4 regions of the Staphylococcus sp. SA22 genome follow, and region 3 is predicted to be linked to each of the others. Evidence: riboswitches for the same ligand, from Rfam matches in the RefSeq annotation. Region 3 holds a riboswitch; each other region holds the start of a gene.
What was found. A riboswitch is a leader RNA that binds a small molecule or an ion and turns the genes downstream of it on or off. The one in region 3 is predicted to bind S-adenosylmethionine.
Positions count from the first base shown of each region.

Region 1: it holds a riboswitch for S-adenosylmethionine, as region 3 does, so the genes downstream of both, metX (homoserine O-acetyltransferase MetX) here and ACXQH5_RS02670 (methionine ABC transporter ATP-binding protein) in region 3, are expected to answer to the same signal.
Region 2: it holds a riboswitch for S-adenosylmethionine, as region 3 does, so the genes downstream of both, metK (methionine adenosyltransferase) here and ACXQH5_RS02670 (methionine ABC transporter ATP-binding protein) in region 3, are expected to answer to the same signal.
Region 4: it holds a riboswitch for S-adenosylmethionine, as region 3 does, so the genes downstream of both, ACXQH5_RS07460 (Na+/H+ antiporter NhaC family protein) here and ACXQH5_RS02670 (methionine ABC transporter ATP-binding protein) in region 3, are expected to answer to the same signal.

Region 1 is NZ_JBSZQY010000011.1:10,561-16,539, reverse strand. Features, by position in the region: gene gdpP (cyclic-di-AMP phosphodiesterase GdpP) at 1-1,493, opposite strand, end outside; gene ACXQH5_RS09940 (YybS family protein) at 1,508-2,446, opposite strand; gene metX (homoserine O-acetyltransferase MetX) at 2,739-3,707, opposite strand; SAM riboswitch class I at 3,767-3,865, opposite strand; gene ACXQH5_RS09930 (AzlD domain-containing protein) at 4,070-4,399, opposite strand; gene ACXQH5_RS09925 (AzlC family ABC transporter permease) at 4,396-5,091, opposite strand; gene serS (serine--tRNA ligase) at 5,738-5,979, opposite strand, start outside.
Region 2 is NZ_JBSZQY010000010.1:22,201-28,179, forward strand. Features, by position in the region: gene menC (o-succinylbenzoate synthase) at 1-197, shown strand, start outside; gene yidD (membrane protein insertion efficiency factor YidD) at 194-451, opposite strand; gene ytkD (RNA deprotection pyrophosphohydrolase) at 517-990, shown strand; gene ACXQH5_RS09540 (alpha/beta hydrolase family protein) at 995-1,741, shown strand; gene pckA (phosphoenolpyruvate carboxykinase (ATP)) at 2,035-3,627, opposite strand; SAM riboswitch class I at 3,782-3,893, shown strand; gene metK (methionine adenosyltransferase) at 3,999-5,192, shown strand; gene ACXQH5_RS09555 (nuclease-related domain-containing protein) at 5,317-5,979, shown strand, end outside.
Region 3 is NZ_JBSZQY010000002.1:107,541-113,519, reverse strand. Features, by position in the region: gene ACXQH5_RS02695 (arsenate reductase family protein) at 1-340, shown strand, start outside; gene gcvH (glycine cleavage system protein GcvH) at 498-878, shown strand; gene ACXQH5_RS02685 (YwqG family protein) at 1,057-1,935, shown strand; gene ACXQH5_RS02680 (toprim domain-containing protein) at 2,758-3,144, shown strand; gene ACXQH5_RS02675 (thioredoxin family protein) at 3,137-3,433, shown strand; SAM riboswitch class I at 3,491-3,594, shown strand; gene ACXQH5_RS02670 (methionine ABC transporter ATP-binding protein) at 3,683-4,708, shown strand; gene ACXQH5_RS02665 (methionine ABC transporter permease) at 4,701-5,396, shown strand; gene ACXQH5_RS02660 (MetQ/NlpA family ABC transporter substrate-binding protein) at 5,414-5,979, shown strand, end outside.
Region 4 is NZ_JBSZQY010000006.1:126,791-132,769, forward strand. Features, by position in the region: gene ACXQH5_RS07450 (MurR/RpiR family transcriptional regulator) at 1-38, shown strand, start outside; gene ACXQH5_RS07455 (SRPBCC family protein) at 96-602, opposite strand; gene ACXQH5_RS07460 (Na+/H+ antiporter NhaC family protein) at 769-2,082, opposite strand; SAM riboswitch class I at 2,159-2,254, opposite strand; gene ACXQH5_RS07465 (hypothetical protein) at 2,307-2,876, opposite strand; gene ACXQH5_RS07470 (SDR family oxidoreductase) at 3,363-4,244, opposite strand; gene ACXQH5_RS07475 (M20 peptidase aminoacylase family protein) at 4,355-5,476, opposite strand; gene hutI (imidazolonepropionase) at 5,755-5,979, opposite strand, start outside.

The DNA of each region.
Region 1 (5,979 bases), on a different contig from region 3:
GTATCTACAATAATACCTGCATACATCACTGTTGATTCAAGACGTGTTAAACGTTGTTCTGTTGGTTGATATTCCAGTAACTCTGTTACCAATTCAGCTGTCGAACTTGCATATGGTTCCATATATACCAACAATGGATTAGAGATGAAGCTTTCACCACGTCTATGATGATCGATAACAACTTTACGGTTTGCTTTATTTAAGACATTTTCATCTAAAACCAGTTCCGGTTTATGCGTATCAACAATCACTACGGTTGTCTTAGATGTCATCATATCCCAAGCATCATCTGATGTAATAAATCGCTCTCTTAACTCTGGCTTTTTATCAATTTCGTTCATCACGCGTCGTAATGTTGGATCAATGTCAGTTTCATTTAATACGATGTATGCTTCTAAATTATTCATCATTGCAAATCTAGACACACCGATTGCTGCACCAATTGCATCTAAGTCAGGACGTTTATGCCCCATGATAATGACTTTGTCACCCTCTGCAAGGATATCTTTTAACGCATGTGAGATCACACGTGCTCTTACACGAGTACGTTTCTCCATCGGGTCAGTCTTACCGCCATAGAAACGCACATTACCATTAATACTTTTAATTGCAACTTGGTCACCACCACGTCCTAATGCTAAGTCTAGGCCTGATTGTGATAATTCACCTAAATCGATTAAATTTTCAGTGCCTTCACCAACACCGATACTTAATGTTAATTGGGCACGATAACCAACACTTTTTTCACGTAATTGACTCAAGATATCAAATTTAGATTCTTCTAAGTCAGCTAATATTTTTTGATTTAAATAGGCTACGAATTGATCGGAACTATACCTTTTAAAGAATATATTATATTCAGTCGCCCATCGACTAATGACACGCGTTACCATTGAATTGATTTCCGAACGCTGCGTATCATTCATATTTTGAGTAATCTCATCGTAGTTATCTAAAAATAATGTCGCAATGATTGGTTTAGAATTTTCATATAGTTCATTTGTTTGTACTTGTTCAGTTATATCAAAGAAATAGAGGCAGTGATCATTCTCAGAATAACGTACTTGGAAATGATACTGATTATATTCTATTTCAACGGATTTCACTCTATCTAATTGCTTTAAAATGTTTGGAAATACTTCATTTACAGATTCAGAAATGACATTTGCTTCCATATGATCTGTCATAAATTGGTTAACCCATTCGATGTGATCATTTTCATCTAAAACAATGATACCAATTGGTAAATGTTTGATTGCTTTATTATTTGTTGTTGAAATTTGAGCACTCAAACCATCTACATAACTATCCATTTTCATTAAAGCTTGTCTGAATAAAACGATGCTAACAATAATCATCACGACAAGAACGATAGATGCAATTAGTGCTATAAGACTATTAAAGATAAACCATACACCCATTAAAACAATTGCTGTGATGATCATGATGACAAATGGTATTAGTAAAGCTTTCTTAGTGGACTGCCGATTCATTATTCCACCTCTATTCACTTTTTAGAATTATTTTTCATGATTCGCTTCAAATTCAAACTTAAATCGATAACACCAAGTAGTCCTACAATATGCGTCGTAGGTGTCAGTATTGTACCGATAATCAATAGTAAAATCGTTACTGCATTCGGCAAACCTTTCGCTTTACCAAAGAAATGAATAACACTTAAACCTTGAATATACATCACTAATGATAACACAAGTTGGAAGTTTAAAAGAATGCTCTGGAACACACTCGGTTGACCTGTAAATAATAAACATATGATAACAATAATGTATATCCATAACAAAATACCGCTCATTTGCCACGCGAAAAGTGGCTTAAATACAGGTGTAGCGATTTTAAATTTTCGTAAAATCGGAAATGTAACGATTAAGTTAATTAAGACGATTAAAAATGTAATGATAATGATGAAACCTGGTAATTGAACGGTCGCTTGTCTAAACCCTTCTTCTAATATTTGGGTCATATTCGCATCGGCACCGCTCATCGTAATCGCTTCATGTAATGTTTGCTTGAAAGGTTTTACTATGCTCGCTGATGGTGGAATTCTTACAAATGTTTGTAGTAACATAAAAGCGATTAATGAAATTAAGCTCATCGCTACTGTTGTTACGTACAATATTCTTTCTTTAGACGTTTTTTCTTTAAGCAATTGACCAATAATTAAACTTGCAATTAAGACTAATATGATAGCACTTAAAACGAAAGTATTACCTAAAACAGTTGTTATAATTACTGTAATAAGTGCACTAATCCCGAAAGATTGTATTGATTTATTCCATAAAACGATACCTGGTATGGTTGCAAATAATGCAAATATTAGTCCTAAACCAGGCACTAGATATAAAGCTAAAGCGACAAATACCAACGCAATCGTTGCAATTATTGTTGCTTTAGGTTGTATTTTTGAAAACACATAAGCCACTCCCATATTTTTAACTATAGCTATTATTTTAACCTCTTTAATGGAAATTAACAATTTATAGATTGTATGCTTCTATTTCATTTAATTGAATAATAACTTTCATGTTTTATAAGTAATTAACATACTCATTTGAATCGCTTTTGTGTGCTTTCATTTTCAACATGATTATTTAATCCCACTACATAGCAATCAAGCTTGATTTAGATTTACAATTCATTTCCACTTTCATGTACTCTAGATGTTTTTGAATATGATAACTGTGATTTAGTGGCTTCATTCTTTGAAAATATATACATTATTACTTGCGCTTAAAATGCTTTAAATTCAAAAAATGATATAAGTTAGGTGCCCATGTATTAAAGTTTAATAAGAATCCGTCATGACCAACGTTATCAGGTACAAAGAAATGACGATGATATTTAAAACGTTCACCTAAAGTACGAACTTGATCGTCCGGATATAGCAAATCATCTATGAATCCCATCGTTAAGACTTTCGTTTCTAAATTTTTAAAAACATGCGTTACATCTGTGCGACCTCGGTCAATGTTGTGACTATCCAATACATCTAGCAGTGTCAGATAACAATTCAAATCAAAATGTTCTTTAAATTTATTACCTTGATGTTGTTGGTATGCGACTACTTCATCCGGCGTGAAACGTTCATCATAACTTTTTGATGATCGATATGTCAAAAAACCTAATTGGCGTGCAATACTTAGTCCTTCCTTACCACCAAGATGAATGGCCTGACGCGCAATTTCATTGAAAGCTCTACTATAAGATGATGTTCGGCTTGTTGCAGCAAGGATAATGGCTTTATCTACTTCAAACTGTTGATTGTAAAGTAGTTCCATTGCTTGCATACCTCCAAGACTTCCCCCTATTAAAATATTAATTTTGTCATAACCAAGCGCTTGTATACCTCGTTCATTCGCTCTAACAATATCTCTTAATGTTAATTTTTTAGGAAAATGAGGGTCGTTTAAAGGTGAACTTGAACCGAAAGGACTACCAATAACATCAAATGTTAAAAATTGATAATCGTGAATGGGAATATATCCCCCATCAATAATTTCTCGCCACCACCCCGGATAATCATCTGTTCCATATGTTAAATGATTGCCAGTTAATGCATGACAAACTACAACTAATGGTTGTCCATGATAACCGACATACTCATATCTCAAACGCAAGTTATCTATGACTTCCCCAGATTCTGTAATAAATTTCCCTAGATTTAAAGTATCTACTGTGTAATTTGTCATTGTTCTTTCCTCCTTAAACAAAAAAACTTCTCACCCTATTGAAAAGTAAGAAGTCTTTATACTTATCATTCGAGTAACTCGTTGGTTTTAGCACCGTGCTATAAAGTCGGTTGCTGAAGTATCACAGGGCCAAGTCCCTCAACTTCTCACAATAAGAAATATGAAATTGTTATGTGTTAGTTGAGATTCAGTGATGAATTACTTTTATCATTTAAAATGTTGTTATCATTGTCATGCGTTAGCCAAATCGCTTACGTATACACGATTCCCAATCTTAACATAGACGATTTGTATATCAGAATTTTCTGATTACTAACAGTTTACCTAAGTTTAAATATCTGTTCAATGATTTTCAGTTATTTTTAAAAGAAAAATCGTAATGCTGCCATGATAACAATCCCACTAATAATTGTAATAGTTAAACTACGCGTGATTAAAGATAAAATAACCGTCGGAATGAGCGCGATAATGTAAGGGATGTTTAATGTATACCCCTCACCATGAGGCGTCTGCTGAATAATGCTGTCAATGACAAGTGCCGTAAATAGTGTGATCGGAATAAATGATAGCCATCGAACCACGACATCAGGCAATTGCACTTTTGAAATCATGATAAAAGGTATAATTCGAATTAATAGCGTTACGATACCACACAATAAAATAAGTATTAACATGTTCATATGAGTTATCATCGTTCCATCATCACTCCTAACGCTGCTGAAATTGTGGCTGCAATTAATATTGCTAGATATGAAGGCATAAACATACTTAGCGATAACATCATTACTATGACGGCAATAATGAGTACTATGTAAATTCTTAATCGCGATTTAGTAATTGATTCAAATTGCGCAATGGCCAAAAAGATAAACATAGCTGTGATAGCAAAGTCTAATCCTAACATTTGCGGATTTGAGATATATTCGCCAAATAAAGCCCCAGCTACACATGAAATTGCCCAAAATAAATATGCTGTAATATTAAGACCATGCATCCAGCGATCATTGATAGCTTCTCCTTTTAAATAAGGTGTAATGGCGACACCAAACGTTTCGTCAGTTACTAATGAACCTAATCCAACACGGTTCCAAAACCCATATGTCTTGAAGTTTGGTGCAAGCGACATACTTAAAAGGAACATTCTTGAATTTACGATAAATACAGTTAGTACAATCGCTGATATCGGTGTACCTGCTATAAACAATGCGCACATAATAAATTGCGCAGCACCGGCATATATAACAAGACATAACAAGATAATTTCTAAAATACTAAAGTTTTGAGACGAAGCCACAATACCAAATGAAATACCAACACCGGCATAACCTAATAATGTAGGGATACACTCTTGCACGCCTTGTCTAAAACTTAAATGTGTTGTCATCTCAACTACCTCCTTTGCCACTTTATATTTATATAATTACGAAAAAATAATATACCTAGTCTAATACAGTTCTATACCCTAAGCAACAACATTAGACATCGGTTTGTCTGAGGTTATACATACCGATGTCTTGAAATACTTCCGTCTCAACTTTTTAGTTTTGAGAATTTTCAATTTTTTATTTAAGACTACCTCTATATTTTCTACGGATTTGTAGTTGTTTTTAAGTACTAATTTTATAATTTTTTATATCTAATGATGAGTCTGGGATATTGATTCATGTCCCGATCCCTTATAATCATCATCCCCCCTACCCTACTGCATCGATATTACTCATACTACATCAACGAAATCAGTTATTTATCGCTTAATTTCCTATAATATTTTTGCTCAATTTTGTTACGCTTTAGATTGTTTTAGTTCATCATAATTATCCCGTATTGTTGCTATAATGAAATGCGTTCACCCCATTGAACCACAAACTTAATTTATTGTTGTTATGTGTATTGGCTCACTATTATACTTTTACAGCACAAAAAAAGTGGCGACAGCTTCGTCACCACTTTTTAAAATATTATTTAAAGTATCTTGCCCTTGCTTTAAGTATACGTAGATATATACTTTTTAAAGCTTGTAGCTAAAGCCTTTATTTAACTGGTTTTGAAATTTGTGTTTTACCACCCATAAATGGTACTAATGCTTCTGGAATTGTTACTGTTCCATCTTCATTTTGGTAATTTTCAACAATAGCAGCAAATGTACGTCCAACTGCTAAACCACTACCATTTAATGTATGTGCTAATTCTGGTTTAGCTGCTTTGTCACGCTTGAAGCGGATGTTAGCACGACGCGCTTGGAAATCCGTACAGTTTGAGCATGAACTAATTT
Region 2 (5,979 bases), on a different contig from region 3:
TTGGCGGCATGTACGAATATGGTTTAAGCCGTTATTTTACAGCGATGCTGGCTCGTAAAGGTGATTATCCAGGAGATGTTACACCAGCAGGTTATTATTTTGAACAAGATGTGGTGGCGCATTCAGGCATATTAAAAGAGGGGCGACTCGAATTTCGCCCCCCTTTAGTGGATATAACTCAATTACAACCATATTAATGGTTATGTTTATGTGAATGCTTGCTTGCTGACTTGTCTTTTTTTAACGGAACAGGGTCAAAGCCACCTTTATGAAGCGGATGACATTTTAAAATACGACGGATGCCTAAATAAAGGCCTTTGAAAGCACCGTGGTATTGAATCGCTTCTCTAGTGTACTCTGAACATGTTGGATAAAAACGACAAGTTGGTGGAGTGAGTGGCGAAATGAAACGCTGATAAAAATGAATCATCGCCAAGAATATCTTTTTCATAATTAATGCCTCCAACGATAGTAATTAACTATTATATTAACATACAATGTAGGGATGTGATGCGCGTGAAGTTTAGGGATAAAGATAATCGTCAAGTTAATTTGACATTTAAAAAGGATAATGAGATAGCAGATGGCAATCATGTGCTAGCTATTCCAACGTTTAAAAATCAATTGCTTTTTACCAAACATAATTTACGAGGTATTGAATTTCCTGGTGGTAAAAGGGAATGCGGGGAAAGTAGTGCTGAAGCAGTTACCCGTGAATTATATGAAGAAACAGGTGCCAAAGTTAAAAATATTCATTACATAGCACAATATACCATTGAAACACATGATCAAACTGATTTTGTAAAAGATGTATATTTTATCGAAGTTGAATCATTGGTAAGCAAGAACGATTATTTAGAAACAGCAGGGCCAGTGTTGTTTAACTGTATCAATGATATTGAACTCGCACAACGGAGTTTCTTACTGCAAGATAGTACCATTTTAAAATGCGTAGAGAGGGTGCAATCACTTGGATTTTATCAAACGTAAACGAATGCCAATTGAATCTTTTACGCATCAATTCGAAGAAATTACATATTTGTCAGATGACTTACAAGTAAAAGCTTTAATGATGACACCACATCATGAAGTAAAACGCATTGTAGTATATTTGCGAGGTGGCAAAGGCCAAGTAGGACGTGTGCGCGCAGGTAGATTAATGCAATTTTCAGATAGTCAAACTTTAGTGATTGGGCCATACTACCGAGGTAACAATGGCAGTGAAGGTAAAGATGAATTTTATCGTGGCGATTTAAATGATGTGACGCAACTATTAAGGTTGCTACATAATAAATATCCGCAAGCTTTTATTCATATGGTTGGTTTTTCAAGAGGTGGACTACAAGGGTTGTTGACGTTTCAAGATCTACCAGTAAGTAGTTATATCATCTGGGGTGGAGTCTCAGATATTGATTTGATGTATGAAGAGCGCGTTGATTTAAGAGGGATGTTACGTAGAATGATTGGTCATCCGAAAAAAGATCGAGCAGCATATGAGGCACGCCAAGCGATTCCAAACATTAATGAAAACAGTCCACCAATATTAATTGTACATGGAGGGAAAGACCAGCAAGTTGGTATTCATCATGCGTATTATTTAGCGGATCAACTAGAGTTAAAAGGTGCCACGCATGAAACTTTTTATCAAATGGCAGAAGGACATGTGCCAAGACCACCAGCGATGGTTGAAACATTGACTTATATTAAAGAGTTTATGAACCAAGTTGAGTTGCATAGGTAGTATGAAACGTGGTGTGCACATGGGAACTATCAATCTTTGAAGATGTGTGATATACGTTGAATGAGGAATCGGTATTTAATGCAAAGTGGGGCAACATGCATAGCGTTAGGAATCGGTACTTTATGTGAAGACGTGCTGCTTCCATTGAATGAGTGATGCGAGTTTGGCACGAAGGTCACCTTAAATGTGCTTTGTTGTAATAAAATTGCCTATAAACTCTTACCATATAAAATAAGAGGAGCCAACCATTGTTAAAATATAACAGCGGTTGGCTCTTTAATTAGTATGCAAATTTATTTGTTGAAGCTACCTTTTTCAGCAATATGTTCAACTTTTTCACCAAATTTTTCGAAGTTCTTTTCAAAACGTTGAATTAAATCTTCTGCTTGTGCTTTATATTTCTCTTTGTCGCTCCAAGCATTAATTGGATTTAAAATTGTTTTCGGTACATCTTCAATTTCTACAGGAATGCTTAAACCAAATGTACTATCTTTTGTATATTCTGCATTTTTCAATTTACCAGAAATCGCTTGGTTTACCATTTGACGTGTGTAATGTAAGCTGATTCTACGTCCTACACCATATTTTCCGCCAGTCCATCCAGTATTAACAAGATAAACATCAACATCATGTAAATCGATAAGTTCACCTAATAAATCAGCGTAAACAGTAGGGTGTAACGGGAAGAACGGTGCGCCGAAACATGTTGAGAATGATGGTTCAGGTTCTGTCACACCACGCTCTGTACCAGCTAATTTAGAAGTGAAACCACTCAAGAAATGATACATTGCTTGGTCTTTATTTAACTTTGAAATCGGTGGAATAACACCAAATGCATCCGCAGTTAAGAAAATAATTGTATTTGGATGTGCTGCTTTTGATGGTACTACAATATTGTCAATGTGATTAATTGGATAAGCCGCACGTGTATTTTCTGTATAACGATTATCTTCAAAGTCCACTGAACCATCTTCTGAAACAACCGTGTTTTCTAGGATTGCACCATATTTGATTGCGTCAAAAATCTGTGGTTCTTTTTCTTTGGAAAGATTAATTGCTTTTGCATAGCAGCCACCTTCGATATTAAAGACCCCGTTTTTATTCCAGCCGTGTTCATCATCACCGATTAGTTTACGGTGTGGGTCAGCCGATAAGGTTGTTTTACCTGTGCCAGATAGACCAAAGAATAATGCAACATCGCCTTTTTCACCAACGTTTGCTGAGCAATGCATGCTCATAATATCTTGCATCGGTAAGAGATAATTCATTACAGAGAAGATACCTTTTTTCATTTCACCAGCGTATTCAGTACCGCCGATTAAAATGACTTTGTGTTTAAATGAAATAATGACAAAGGTTTCAGATTTAGTACCATCAACTTCTGGATCTGCTTTAAAATGTGGGGCAGAAACGATAGTGAAGTTAGGTTTAATCTTTGTAGCTTCTTCTTTTGATTCAGGTCTAATAAACATATTTTTAGCAAATAAATTATGCCATGCTAATTCATTGATGACTGTAAGTTTTAACATTGTATCTTTATCGCTACCAGCGTAGCCTTTAAATACGTATAATTCATCTTTTTTATCTAAATAGTCTAGTACTTTATGGTATAACTTCAAGAAAGTTTCTTCATCGATAGGTTGATTAATTTCTCCCCAATCAATGTTATCTCTATATGAAGGTTCAGAGACAAAAAATTTGTCTTTAGGCGAACGACCAGTATATTTTCCAGTACTTGCATTAACAGCACCAAGTTCTGTTAATACCCCTTCGTTATTGTCTAAGATTTTATTATAAAGTTGTGTCGTCGAAAGTTGAAAATGTGACGTTGGTTTTTTCAGTAATTTGTCAATTTTAGTTGTTTCAGTGTATGTGTCTACTGACATCCTAAATCCCTCCAAAGCGATAATTTAAATGTAAGCCTTTACATTTAATTAGTATAACACATTAACATAATTAATCTACAATATTTTACTGTAAATTTATTTGTGAAAAATTGACATTAATTCATTAATTAGGTACTATTATTTTTAACGGATTCTCTTATCCTGAGTGGTGGAGGGACATGGACCCAATGAAACCCAGCAACCTCTTTTTTTATAAAAGAAAGGTGCCAAACCGTTTGCAGACAAATAGGTCTGAACGATAAGAGCGAATGGACGTATTAGGCCTTCTCTCTATATTAATAGTTAGAAGGTCTTTTTTATTTAGCTCACAGAGAGAGAATTTTCGTAATATAAATTTAAAGGAGCAAACTATGTTAAATAACAAACGATTATTTACTTCAGAGTCTGTTACAGAAGGACACCCAGATAAAATCGCTGACCAAGTGTCAGATGCAATATTAGATGCTATTTTAAAAGACGACCCAAATGCACGTGTAGCTTGTGAAACAACTGTTACAACAGGTATGGCATTGATCGCCGGCGAAATTTCTACAACAACATATGTTGATATTCCGAAAGTTGTTAGAGAAACAATCAAAGAAATTGGATACACAAGAGCAAAATATGGTTATGATTATGAAACAATGGCAATTTTAACTGCGATTGATGAACAATCACCTGACATTGCACAAGGCGTGGATAAAGCATTAGAGTATCGTGATAAAGATAGCGAAGAAGAAATTGAAGCAACAGGTGCAGGTGACCAAGGTTTAATGTTTGGTTACGCAACGAATGAAACAGAAACGTACATGCCTCTAGCAATTTATTTATCACATCAATTGGCAAAACGTTTATCTGATGTGCGTAAAGATGGTACGTTAAATTATTTACGACCAGACGGTAAAGTTCAGGTCACTGTTGAATATGATGAAAATGATAACCCTGTACGTATTGATACGATTGTCGTATCAACACAACATGCTGAGGATGTGACACTTGAACAAATTCAAGAAGACATCAAAGCTCATGTCATTTATCCAACTGTTCCAGAAAACTTGATTAATGAACAAACTAAATTCTACATCAATCCTACAGGACGCTTTGTAATCGGTGGACCTCAAGGTGATGCAGGATTAACAGGACGTAAAATCATTGTTGATACGTACGGTGGCTATGCACGTCATGGTGGCGGATGCTTCAGTGGTAAGGACCCTACAAAAGTAGACCGTTCAGCTGCATACGCTGCACGTTATGTGGCTAAAAATATTGTTGCAGCAGGTTTAGCAGATCAATGTGAAGTACAATTGGCATATGCGATTGGTGTTGCAGAACCAGTGTCAATTGCAATTGATACATTTGGAACAGGTAAAGTTTCTGAAGGACAACTTGTCGAAGCGGTTAGAAAACACTTTGACCTAAGACCTGCAGGTATTATTAAAATGCTTGATTTGAAACAACCGATTTACAAACAAACTGCTGCTTATGGTCATTTTGGACGTACAGATGTCTTATTCCCATGGGAAAAATTAGACAAAGTGGAAGAATTAAAAGACGCAGTAAAATAATAAAATGAATTGAATATAGCTAAATAAAAGATTTTCGGTATATAAATGATAATATGTATCGAAAATCTTTAGCTTTTCTATTATAATTAAAGTTATTCATATATTAAAAAGGAGCGTTGTTGTGATGGATTTATCTTCACCGGTAGTCATTGGACTCATTATTGCAGTAGTCATTGCATTAATCTTTTTTGTCCTTTTCTTAGTTGCCTTAGGTAGTAAGAAAAAAGTTAAGCGACAAACAGAAGAAAAGTATGAACAACAAGAACAAAACATTAAAAAGTCTCATGAAGAAGCTTTAGAGAAAGAGCGTATTCAAAATAAAAAGACAATTACAAAACAACAAGAAGATTATAATCACATGGTTAGTACAAAAGATCGTGAGATTGACGCATTAAAATTGTTCTCGAAAAATCATAGTGAATATGTAACGGACATGAGATTAATTGGTATTCGTGAAAGATTAGTTAAAGAAAAACGAATTCGACCAGAAGATATGCACATTATGGCAAATATCTTTTTACCAAAGGATGGCTTTAATAATATTGAACGAATTAGTCATTTAGTATTAACAAGAACTGGTCTTTATATCATTGATTCTCAATTGTTAAAAGGTCATGTTTATAATGGTATAAGTGGCGGTCAATTTAAAGATTTACCACCTATGGAACAAGTATTTGATACATTGGATTTAGATAAATCTAGACCGCAAACTATTGTGATGGATCAAAATGATGACAAACGTTCATTATCATTTGTAAATTATTCAGATCAAATTGAGGCGATTAAA
Region 3 (5,979 bases):
ATATAAGAATTGTACAACTTGTAAAAAGGCAGCAAAGTTTTTAGATGAATATGGCGTAAGTTATGAACCAATTGATATCGTTCAACATACACCTACAATAAATGAATTTAAAACAATAATTGCAAATACAGGCGTAGAAATTAATAAATTGTTTAATACACACGGCGCGAAATATCGTGAGCTTGATTTGAAAAATAAATTACAAACTTTATCAGATGATGAAAAGTTAGAGTTGTTATCATCTGATGGTATGTTAGTAAAGCGTCCTCTAGCAGTAATGGGCGATAAGATAACATTAGGATTTAAAGAAGATCAATATAAAGAGACTTGGTTAGCGTAAGCATAATGTAAACGTTTACTAAATATCTCGATATTTAGATTCATTACATGTAAAATGAAATAAGCTATACAATTGTTAATTTTTATAAATATAGTTGAATAGCATCTAGCCTTATGGCATCATTAATGATGTAAAGATTAATTAGGAGGGGATTCTCTTGGCAGTACCAAATGAATTGAAATATTCAAAAGAGCATGAATGGGTTAAAGTTGAAGGTAATGTAGCAACAATTGGAATCACAGAATACGCACAAAGCGAGTTAGGTGATATTGTTTTTGTTGAATTACCAGAAACAGATGATGAAATTAATGAAGGGGATACGTTTGGTAGCGTAGAATCAGTTAAAACTGTATCAGAATTATATGCACCAATCTCTGGTAAAGTAGTTGAAGTCAACGAAGAACTAGAAGATAGTCCCGAATTTGTAAATGAATCTCCATACGAAAAAGCATGGATGGTAAAAGTAGAAATTAGTGATGAAAGTCAGCTTGAAGCTTTATTAACAGCTGAAAAATATTCAGAAATGATTGGTGAATAATCACCGTGTAACTCCTTAATCTAAGATTGAGGAGTTTATTTTTAGTCTGAGTAAGTAAATAATATGAAAGAAAATTTATTAGGTACTATTATTTGGAGTATTGCTACATTTTGTTATTCAAGAATGATGAAAATAATGAATTTAGCTATTTTAAAAATAAAAATTGGGGGAAGTTAATATGCTAAACATTCAAGACGTTAGTCATCTTTCTAAAAAGGAGCAAAAAGCATATAACCGTTTCGTAGAATCTGTAGAAAACGGTAATTTACCAATACTGCCATGTATTGAAATGGATCTAAAAGAGATGCAAGAAGAAACATTAAACCAGAGTAAGATTGGCGGAATGCCATTTTTAAAATCTTTTAAAGATATACCATTAGATGAAAATAATGTACCAATGGTATTGCTAGCACAGATTAATTTGGATGATCTTCCAGAACAACAAGAATTATTTCCTGTAAATGAAGGGATATTGCAGTTTTGGATTAGTTCAGAAGATCAAATGTATGGTATGTCTGAAAATTTAAAGGGAAACAATATAAACTCAAGGCTTGTTTATATAAAAGAGCCAATTACAGATTTATCACTTGAAAATATTCAAATGCATTTGAAGTCATTAGATACTGATAATGAGGATATCCCGTTCAGTGGAGCATTTTCTATAGAATTTAGATTGTCGAAACAAACTATTACATGTACTGATTATAAGTACGATGAGGACGTGCTTGCATTGTGGAATAAAGTCAATCCATCCTTCGCGCTAAAATCGATGTTTGGTGGATATGATGAATTAATGGAACCTGTGTGTAACACATTTACTGCTAAGGAGCCATTTAATCAACTTGGTGGTTATCCATATTTTGACCAAATAGATCCAAGAACGAACGATCAAGAACTGAAAATGTATGATAGAGTCTTACTGCAAATTGATTCTACAAGAGATGGTAATTCTTCGATTATATGGGGTGATTTGGGTATTGCCAATATCTTAGTAAAATCTACTGACCTTGAGGCTATGAAGTTTGATGATTACATGTATTCATGGGATTGCAGCTAAGAGAATCATAAAAATATATTACTTTAATAAGTGTAGTAACTATAGATCAATCTAGGGAGTGGGACAGAAATGATAAGGGAGTAGGACAGAAATGATATTTTCTCAAAATTTATTTCGTCGTCCTACCCCAACTTGCATTGTCTGTAGAAATTGGGAATCCAATTTCTCTTTGTTGGGGCCCTCACCCCAACTCGCATTGCCTGTAGAATTTCTTTTCGAAATTCTCTATGTTGGGGCCCCTGACTATAATTGAAAAAAGCTTGTTACAAGCGCATTTTCGTTCAGTCAACTACTGCCAATATAACTTTGTAGAGCATTGAACATTGATTTATGTCTCAAGTTCTTTTTCATAAGCCACAGCTAATGTGTACTTAAAAATAGGTATACATGAGTAAAACTCATGCATAAGAAATACTAATTTCTAAAGAAAAAGTATTTCTTTATGTTGGGGTCCCGCCCCAACTCGCATTGCCTGTAGAATTTCTTTTCGAAATTCTCTATGTTGGGGCCCCGCCAACTTGCATTGTCTGTAGAATTTCTTTTCGAAATTCTCCATGTTGGGGCCCCACTATAATTGAAAAATGCTTGTTATAGGTGTATTTTCTTTTGGTTAACTATTGGTAATATAACATTGTAGATTTTAGGATGTTGATTTATGGTTTAGCCTTTGTCTGTTTATGTAAAATATCCCAGCTAGTCAAACATTGATTTTGTAATTATTATATTAAGCTAGTTTAAATTTTTGTGATTTATGTTTTATTCATACCAATTTTGTGAAATGATACAGTGACAGATGTTTATTGATTTTAAAGGGTGATGATGATGGCTATTGTAAATAAAGTGATAATTGTTGAAGGAAAATCTGATAAAAAAAGGGTGCAACAGGTTATTGCAGAACCAGTCAATATTATTTGTACTCATGGAACAATGAGTATAGATAAGCTTGATGATATGATAGAATCACTATATGATAAACAAGTTTTTGTATTAGCCGATTCTGATGACGAAGGAGATCGAATTAGAAATTGGTTTAAACGTTATTTGAGTGAAAGCGAACATATATTTATTGATAAAACTTACTGTCAAGTTGCGAATTGCCCCAAACAATATTTGGCACATGTACTTTCAAAACATGGCTTTACTTGTAAGAAAGAAACACCTTTCTTACCGAATATAAATAATGAAAGGTTAGTTTTAGTAAATGAATAATTCATTAGACATCAAAGATGTAACTACATTTTATGAGGAAGACAAACATTTAATCTTTGGTTATACACCAACTTGTGGTACTTGTAAGGTTTCAGAAAGAATGTTAGACATTGCTAATGAAATATTGCAGTTGCCATTATTGAAAATAGATTTAAACTTTTATCCTCAGTTTTGTAAAGATATGCAAATCATGTCTACGCCGATTTTATTGTTGATGAATAAAGATAAAGAAGTAAAACGAATTTATGCATTTAAATCGGTGACTGATTTGTTAGAAAATTTAAAATAGTTATTGACGAAATTTTACTTAGGTGTTAGGATTAATACAAATTAAATGATGCGTAAACTCTTATCGAGAGTGGTGGAGGGATGTGCCCTACGAAGCCCGGCAACCGTCTTATATAGAAATGGTGCCAATTCACATAAAGTTTTAACTTTTGAAGATGAGAGAAACAATACTACTATTGCTTTCTCAATTTTTCTATCGATATTGAGAAAGCATTTTTTATTTTATTAAGCAACACAGGGAGGAATCAACGTGATTGAATTAAAAGAAGTTGTTAAAGAATATCGGACTAAAAATAAAGAAGTCCTTGCTGTAGATCACGTTAATTTATCGATTCGAGCAGGATCGATTTATGGCGTCATTGGTTTTTCTGGAGCAGGAAAAAGTACTTTGATTCGAATGTTTAATCATTTAGAAGCGCCTACATCAGGTGAAGTTATTATAGATGGAGACCATATAGGCCAATTGTCCAAAAATGGATTAAGAGCAAAAAGACAAAAAGTAAGTATGATCTTCCAACATTTTAATTTGTTATGGTCAAGGACTGTGTTAAAAAATATTATGTTTCCGCTTGAAATTGCAGGTGTCCCTAGAAGGAGAGCAAAGCAAAAAGCATTAGAACTTGTCGAACTCGTCGGTTTAAAAGGTAGAGAAAAGGCTTATCCATCAGAGTTATCAGGCGGACAAAAGCAACGTGTTGGGATTGCACGAGCGTTAGCTAATGATCCAACGGTCTTGCTTTGTGATGAGGCAACAAGTGCACTTGATCCGCAAACAACAGATGAAATTTTAGATCTACTACTAAAAATTAGAGAACAACAAAATTTAACAATTGTACTAATTACGCATGAAATGCATGTCATTCGTCGTATTTGTGATGAAGTTGCAGTTATGGAAAGTGGTAAAGTGATAGAACATGGACCGGTAACACAGGTTTTTGAAAATCCGCAACACACTGTGACAAAACGATTTGTGAAAGAAGATTTAAATGATGATTTCGAAACATCTTTAACAGAATTAGAGCCATTAGAAAAAGATGCTTATATCGTTAGATTAGTTTTCGCTGGTTCAACAACAACCGAGCCTATTGTATCGAGTCTATCAACTGCCTATGATATTAAAATTAATATTTTAGAAGCAAATATTAAAAATACAAAAAATGGAACAGTCGGCTTTTTAGTTCTGCATATTCCATATATTTCAAGTGTAGATTTCGGAAAATTCGAAAAAGAGTTAATTGAGCGACAAGTTAAAATGGAGGTGTTAAGACATGGGTAAATCATTTAGTGAAATTATAAATGAAATGATTACAATGCCTAATATTCAGTGGCCAGAAGTTTGGACTGCAATAGTCGAAACACTATACATGACAGTTGTCTCAACTATATTTGCATTTATACTCGGTCTTATTTTAGGTGTGTTATTATTCTTGTCTGCTAAAGGTAAGTCTATCGGTGCAAGGTTATTTTATTCTATCGTTTCTTTTATTGTTAACTTATTTAGAGCGATACCATTTATTATTTTAATTTTATTATTAATTCCATTTACAAGTTTGATACTTGGAACGATAAGTGGTCCGACAGGTGCGTTACCAGCCTTGATCATTGGCGCAGCGCCGTTTTATGCAAGGCTCGTAGAAATTGCTTTTAAAGAAATTGATAAAGGTGTCATCGAAGCGGCCTGGTCAATGGGTGCTAATACTTGGACAGTAATTCGTAAAGTCCTCTTACCTGAAGCCATGCCAGCGCTAGTGTCTGGCATTACAGTTACAGCAATCGCTTTAGTTGGTTCAACGGCAGTTGCAGGTGTAATTGGTGCCGGTGGTTTAGGAAATTTAGCATACTTAACAGGTTTCACTCGAAATCAAAATGATGTCATTTTAGTATCAACAGTTTTTATTTTAATTATTGTATTTATAATCCAATTCATTGGGGATTGGCTTACAAATAAACTTGATAAACGATAAATTGGGGGTTTCATTTTATGAAAAAATTATTTGGTCTTATTTTAGTATTAACATTTGCAGTTGTATTAGCAGCTTGCGGTAATGGAAGCAAAAGTGGCAGTGACGACAAGAAAATAACAGTAGGTGCTTCACCAGCACCACATGCTGAAATTTTAGAAAAAGCAAAACCATTATTAGAGAAAAAAGGTTATGAACTAGATATTAAAACAATTAACGATTACACTACGCCTAATAAATTACTAGACAAAGGTGAAATTGACGCAAACTATTTCCAACATACACCATATTTAAACACAGAGAAAAAGGATAAAGGTTACAAAATCGTAAGTGCCGGTGATGTTCACTTAGAACCTATGGCTGTATACTCTAAAAAGTATAAAAGTTTAAAAGAATTACCAAAAGGTGCAACAGTCTATGTGTCTAATAATCCAGCTGAACAAGGACGTTTCTTAAAATTCTTCGTTGATGCAGGTTTGATTAAAATCAAAAAAGGCGTAAAAATTGAAGATGCTAAGTTTAGTGATATTACAGAGAATAAAAAAGATATTAAGTTTAATAATAAACAATCAGCAGAATTCTTACC
Region 4 (5,979 bases), on a different contig from region 3:
ATAATGAGTATTTACTACATAATGATATTTCAAATTAGAAAAAAGGAAGTTATGATTTAATGGCCTTGAGCCTATCATAACTTCCTTTTATCATTTTATTGTTGTGTTGATGTTTCGATAACGTGGTACATCTTATCAAACATCAATTCGAAACCATGCACCATGGCATCATGATATTCTTTTTTCTTTTGCTTGTATTCTAAATTAGTAAATCGTCTTTCTTTTTCAACTAATGAACGATAATAAAATAGCATTTGGGTGCCACCTGTTTCACGTTCAAAAAATTCTACCTCAATGACATCTTGTGTTTCACTTAGTCCAGGCATACCGATAGTCATCTTAACGTATTCATCCATAACTAAAGATTCATAAATACCTTCAATCACATTTACTTTGCCATTACGTTGTTGATCTACAATACGATATTTACCGCCTTCTTTAACATCCGCTTCAATCTCTTTATTCGTTCTGGCTGATGTCATAAACCATTGTTTCAACAAATCTTTCTTTGTCCAAGCTTCGTATACTAACTCTGGAGAAAATTTATAAAGCTTTTCAATTTCAACTTCGACATGTTCATTCTCTACATTAAATTTTGCCACTGTTGTCCACCCACTTTCGCTCTTACTTTTATTTTAACGTATTTTTGCTCAGTTCCAAACATAGATGATCATCATTTTTAAAAGATTAGCGTTATACGGTGAGTACAACATGATCTGTTAATATAACAAGCCACCTTACTTGGCTACATCGATATATTGTTAAGCATTAATGTTTCATTTCTTGACTAGTGTTCTTTTTTAGCTTTGGAAAATTAAATAAAATCGCAATAAGTCCGCATACACCTAATAATATAGGATAAATGCTGTATGGGAATAACATTAACGGTGAAATACCAGCTACACCAGCCGCTGAAATGACTTGCGGGCTATATGGTAATAAACCTTGGAAGCAGCCTCCAAATATATCAAGAATACTTGCTGATTTCCTTGAATCTACATCATATTCATCTGCAATATTTTTAGCTAAAGGACCTGACATAATAATAGAGATGGTGTTGTTTGCCGTGGCAATATCTGCGACACTTACCAAACTCGCAATTCCTAATTCTGCGCCACGCTTTGATTTCACTTTAGAGCGAACAAATTGCAACAACCATTCAATACCACCATTGTGTTGAATAATACCGACTAAACCACCAATTAGCAACGCAATCATAGCAATATCTTCCATGCTTATAATACCTTTGGACACTGCATCTAGTAGCCCCATCCAACCGAATGAACCATCTATGAGACCAATGATTCCGGCTAATAATGTTCCGCCAATCAATACGATAATGACATTTACACCTAATAATGCCAATACTAATACTAATATATACGGTACAACTTTAATTAGATTATAATCATAGTTTTTAGCATGATTTAAAGAAATGCCATTCGTTAAGAAATACAGAATAATAATCGTTAAAATAGCACCTGGCAATACAATTTTAAAGTTTACTCTGAATTTATCTTTCATTTTCGTATGTTGTGTTCTAACCGCAGCAATTGTTGTATCTGAAATCATTGATAGATTATCGCCGAACATTGCACCTCCAACAACTGTAGCCATTGCTAGTGCAGTTGGTACATCTGTCGCTTGTGCAAATCCGTAACCAACAGGTGCTATTGCAGCAACAGTCCCTACTGACGTTCCCATAGATATAGAAACAAACATACAGATCACAAACAATCCTACAATAATTAAATTTTCAGGGATTAATGATATGCCTAAATTAACTGTCGACTTTACGCCACCCATTTTTTCAGCTGTATTTGAAAATGCACCTGCTAAAATAAAAATCAACATCATTAAAATAATGTTTGAATGGCCTGCACCTTTCGTGAAGACCTCAACTTTTTTAGCAAATGATTCTTTTCGATTCATTAATAACGCCACAATTACCGTTATCATAATTGCAACATTTAATGGCATTGAAGTAAAATCACCTGTGATAATACCTACGCCTAAAAACAACGCCACAAATAATAACAAGGGGAATAATGCCCAAGCATTGCTCTTTTTATGTACTTCCATCCTTTTTACCTGCTTTCCAATTAAAAATACCTCTTTCTCACAAACGATGAAGAAAGAGGTTTCCATGTGCTTTACCTGCTTATCTTCAAACCATTACGGTTACTGGAATTGGCACATTCGAGATGTTGCCGAGGCTTCATAGGGCCAGTCCCTCCACCTCTCTAGATAAGTGATGCTTATTTACGTTTACGTTACAAGATAATCCTTAGTACGTCAATCATAAATTAATCAGGAGTCGTATAATATTTTTCATAAACAATCATTGCTACTGTAATAATAATCAAAACAATAATGCTAATAACAAGTAAAAGCCACCATTTAAGCATTAATGCAATAAAAATGAACACGATAGACACACTTACTAATATTAATGATATGACTTTAAATTGCTGTGCGCTTTGTTCAGAAATAACTTTTAGCTGTTTGTTTGATGGACGCGTATTTCTTATACTGATTCCCAGTATATTTTCTAATATTTGAACCAATACGATACTTATTGCAAATATAATAATTGGTAAAACATCATAGGTCCCTATAGTTAATGTATAAATTACAAATCCAATGTAAAGTAACCCTGAGACAAAGGCTAAAAAGTATGCGACGTATTTGTTAAACTTAATGATATTCTTTTTAACGTTTTGATGTGTAAGCCATACATTCGAAACAATCGCAACCACTACAAACAGTGTGAATAATATATATAATGGCAACTTTTGTTCAGGAAAAACAGTCACTATTCCAAAAGCTAATGCTAAAATCAAAATTAAGATAGCTCTAGATACTATTAATGCCATAATAACAACCCCTTTGTTTAATATCGAGTTTGCAAATTTACGTTTATCAGCATTTCTATGATCAGTACTTCTACGGGCAGCATTTCTATGTAATTTACATCATCTTAACATATAAATACTTCGCTATATAATTGAAAACATATCCTATTATTCTTTGTCCATTCTGACGTCTAATATCTAACCTTAGGCATTTCACTTGTTAATGAATTTAACTTTCTTCCACTAACCGTCCCTAAACCCAATCCCGCAACAGTTTTTAACTTTTTCGTTGTTGTCCTGACATCTTCATTAAGAAAGTTTATTCTGCTTAAAACTTATAATCCACACCCTGAGCAAACGCTCCTTATGACAAAGTATTAAAATAAGCCGATAAAGATACACACCTTTACCGACTATTTAAAATACACTTCACTAATTCATTTTAATTTACTTGATTGAAGTGGCTAAATTAATATTATGTTGTTCAATTAAAAGCTTCATACAAACCTAATCTATTTGCACTCCACCGCTAACACCGAACACTTGTCCAGTTGTATAACTTGATTCTTCTGACGCTAATAGCACATAAGTTCCACATAACTCAACAGGTTGACCTGCACGACCTAAAGGTGTTTTTTGACCAAATGTTGGGATTTTACTTTGAGGTTGTCCACCAGAAATTTGTAATGGTGACCAGAATGGACCAGGCGCTACACAGTTCACTCTAATTCCTTTTGGTCCTAATTCTTCTGAAAAACTTTTAGTTAATGAAATAATTGCTGCTTTTGAAGCGGCATAATCATGAAGAATAGGACTAGGATTATAACCTTGTACAGATGATGTCGTCGTAATTGACGCACCCGGTTTTAAATATTCCAAAGCTTTTTGAACTGTCCAAAATAGCGGATAGACATTCGTTTCAAATGTTTCTGTAAATGCCTCAGTTGTAAATCCATGAATATCATCATGATACTGTTGATGTCCAGCAACTAAAGTAACATTATCTAAGCCACCTAATTGTTGATATGCTTGTTCAACAAGGTCATAGTTGAACTGCTCATCTCTTATATCACCAGGAATTAACACTGCCTTTTGACCACTTTCTTCAATCACTTGGCGTACTTCTTGTGCATCTTGTTCTTCACTCGGAAGATAGTTAATCGCTACATCTGCACCTTCTTTAGCATACGCAATCGCTGCTGCACGCCCTATTGCTGAGTCACCACCTGTAACTAACATTTTATAGCCTTGTAAGCGTTGATGACCTTGGTAAGACGCTTCGCCACAATCAGGTGCTGGCGTCATTTCAGATTGTAAACCCGGTACCTCTTGTTCTTGTTTTTCATAATCCGTTGTTTTAAATTTTGTTCTAGGATCTTGAGCTGCCATTTTTTAACATCTCCTTATTCGCTTAATGGTTATTATTTACCCAATCTTCCTAGGAACTTAATCATGATTACACTAAAAATTACTTTCTTCTTTATAAAAACAAGCTCGAATTACTCATGCAATAGTCTCTTTACAAATTCAACAAAATACTCAGGTACTTTTTCCAGAATCCTTTCATCTGGTTTATATTGAGGATGATGTAAATCATATTCACTATGAGAACCAATTAACGCAAATACACTAGGAAAATGTTGACTATAACCTGAAAAATCTTCTCCAATCGTAAGCGGCTTTTCCATCATTTCCACCTTATATCCAACATGTTGGGCTACTGCTATTGCTTTATGCGTCAATACCTCATCATTCATCACAGCGCCAGGTAAATGTGTATAATTTAAATTAATTTTCATATTATATGCTTGAGCTAACCCGTCCGCAACATCTTGTAATCGTCTTTCTATAAGCTTTCGCACCACAGGGTCAAAACTCCGCACTGTGCCTTGTACATACGCATGATCAGCAATGACATTCCAAGTATTACCACATGATATTTGCCCAATTGTTACTACCGCTTCATCAAATGCAGATAGATTTCTACTAACTATGGATTGAATACTATTAATCAATTGCGCCAACACAATAACTGGATCGTTGCATTGTTCTGGCTTTGCAGCATGACCACCCACGCCTTTAATATGAAACTCAAAACGATCTACTGCTGATGTAATTGCCCCTATTTTGATTGCAAATGTACCTACCGGACGCGATGGGTCATTATGAAAACCCAATACTGCTTGTACATCTTTTAATGCATGTGTTTCAATAATTTTAAAAGCGCCATGTCCTAGTTCTTCTGCTGGTTGAAAAATGAATTTAACACGCCCAGTAAGAGTGCCCTCAATTTCTTTTAACTTTACAGCTGTAGCCAAAATACTAGCCATGTGAATATCATGACCACACGCATGCATAACACCTTCATTTTCAGATTTAAAATCCTGTTCAACAAGCTCTTGAATCGGTAAAGCATCAATGTCAGCCCGAACAGCTATACAACTCGGTCCTTGTCCCACTTCAGCAACAAGCCCAGTCGCAAGTGGTAAGTCTAATATTCTAATATGATATTCTGTTAAAATATCTTTAATTTTTTGTGTAGTCTTAAATTCTTTATCGGATAGTTCTGGAAATTGATGAAAATACCTTCTCCAGGCAACAGCTTGATCTTTTAATCCCATCGGTCATTCCCCCTTCTTTAAGTCAATGATATGTTGTCTACCCTACGATGATCGTCTTTGACTATTAAACAATGATTTCACAACAATGTACTCTTGTTAATTACTTTCGCTAATGATAGACAATTGTTTAATAATATCGTAACACTATTGTCAAACTATTCTAACTTTTATAATTAAGAATCTATATAAAAAACGTGTTCTCGAATTAACTTGTTTTTACAAACCACAAAAAGCTCTAAACATTAGTGTAAACCAATGCTTAGAGCTTTCTAATTATTTTATGCTTTAAAAGATAATGTGTTATCTACGATGACCTTACCGTCTTTAATAACTTTTTCTGCGTGATTGATACCAAAATGGTATGGAATATATTCATGATTTGGTGCATCCCAAATTACTAAATTAGCCTTATCACCTGTGTTAATTGTACCCGCGTTAATGTCTATTGCTTTAGCAGCATTGACCGTAACAGCATTCCAAACTTCATTAGGTGATAGCTTTAA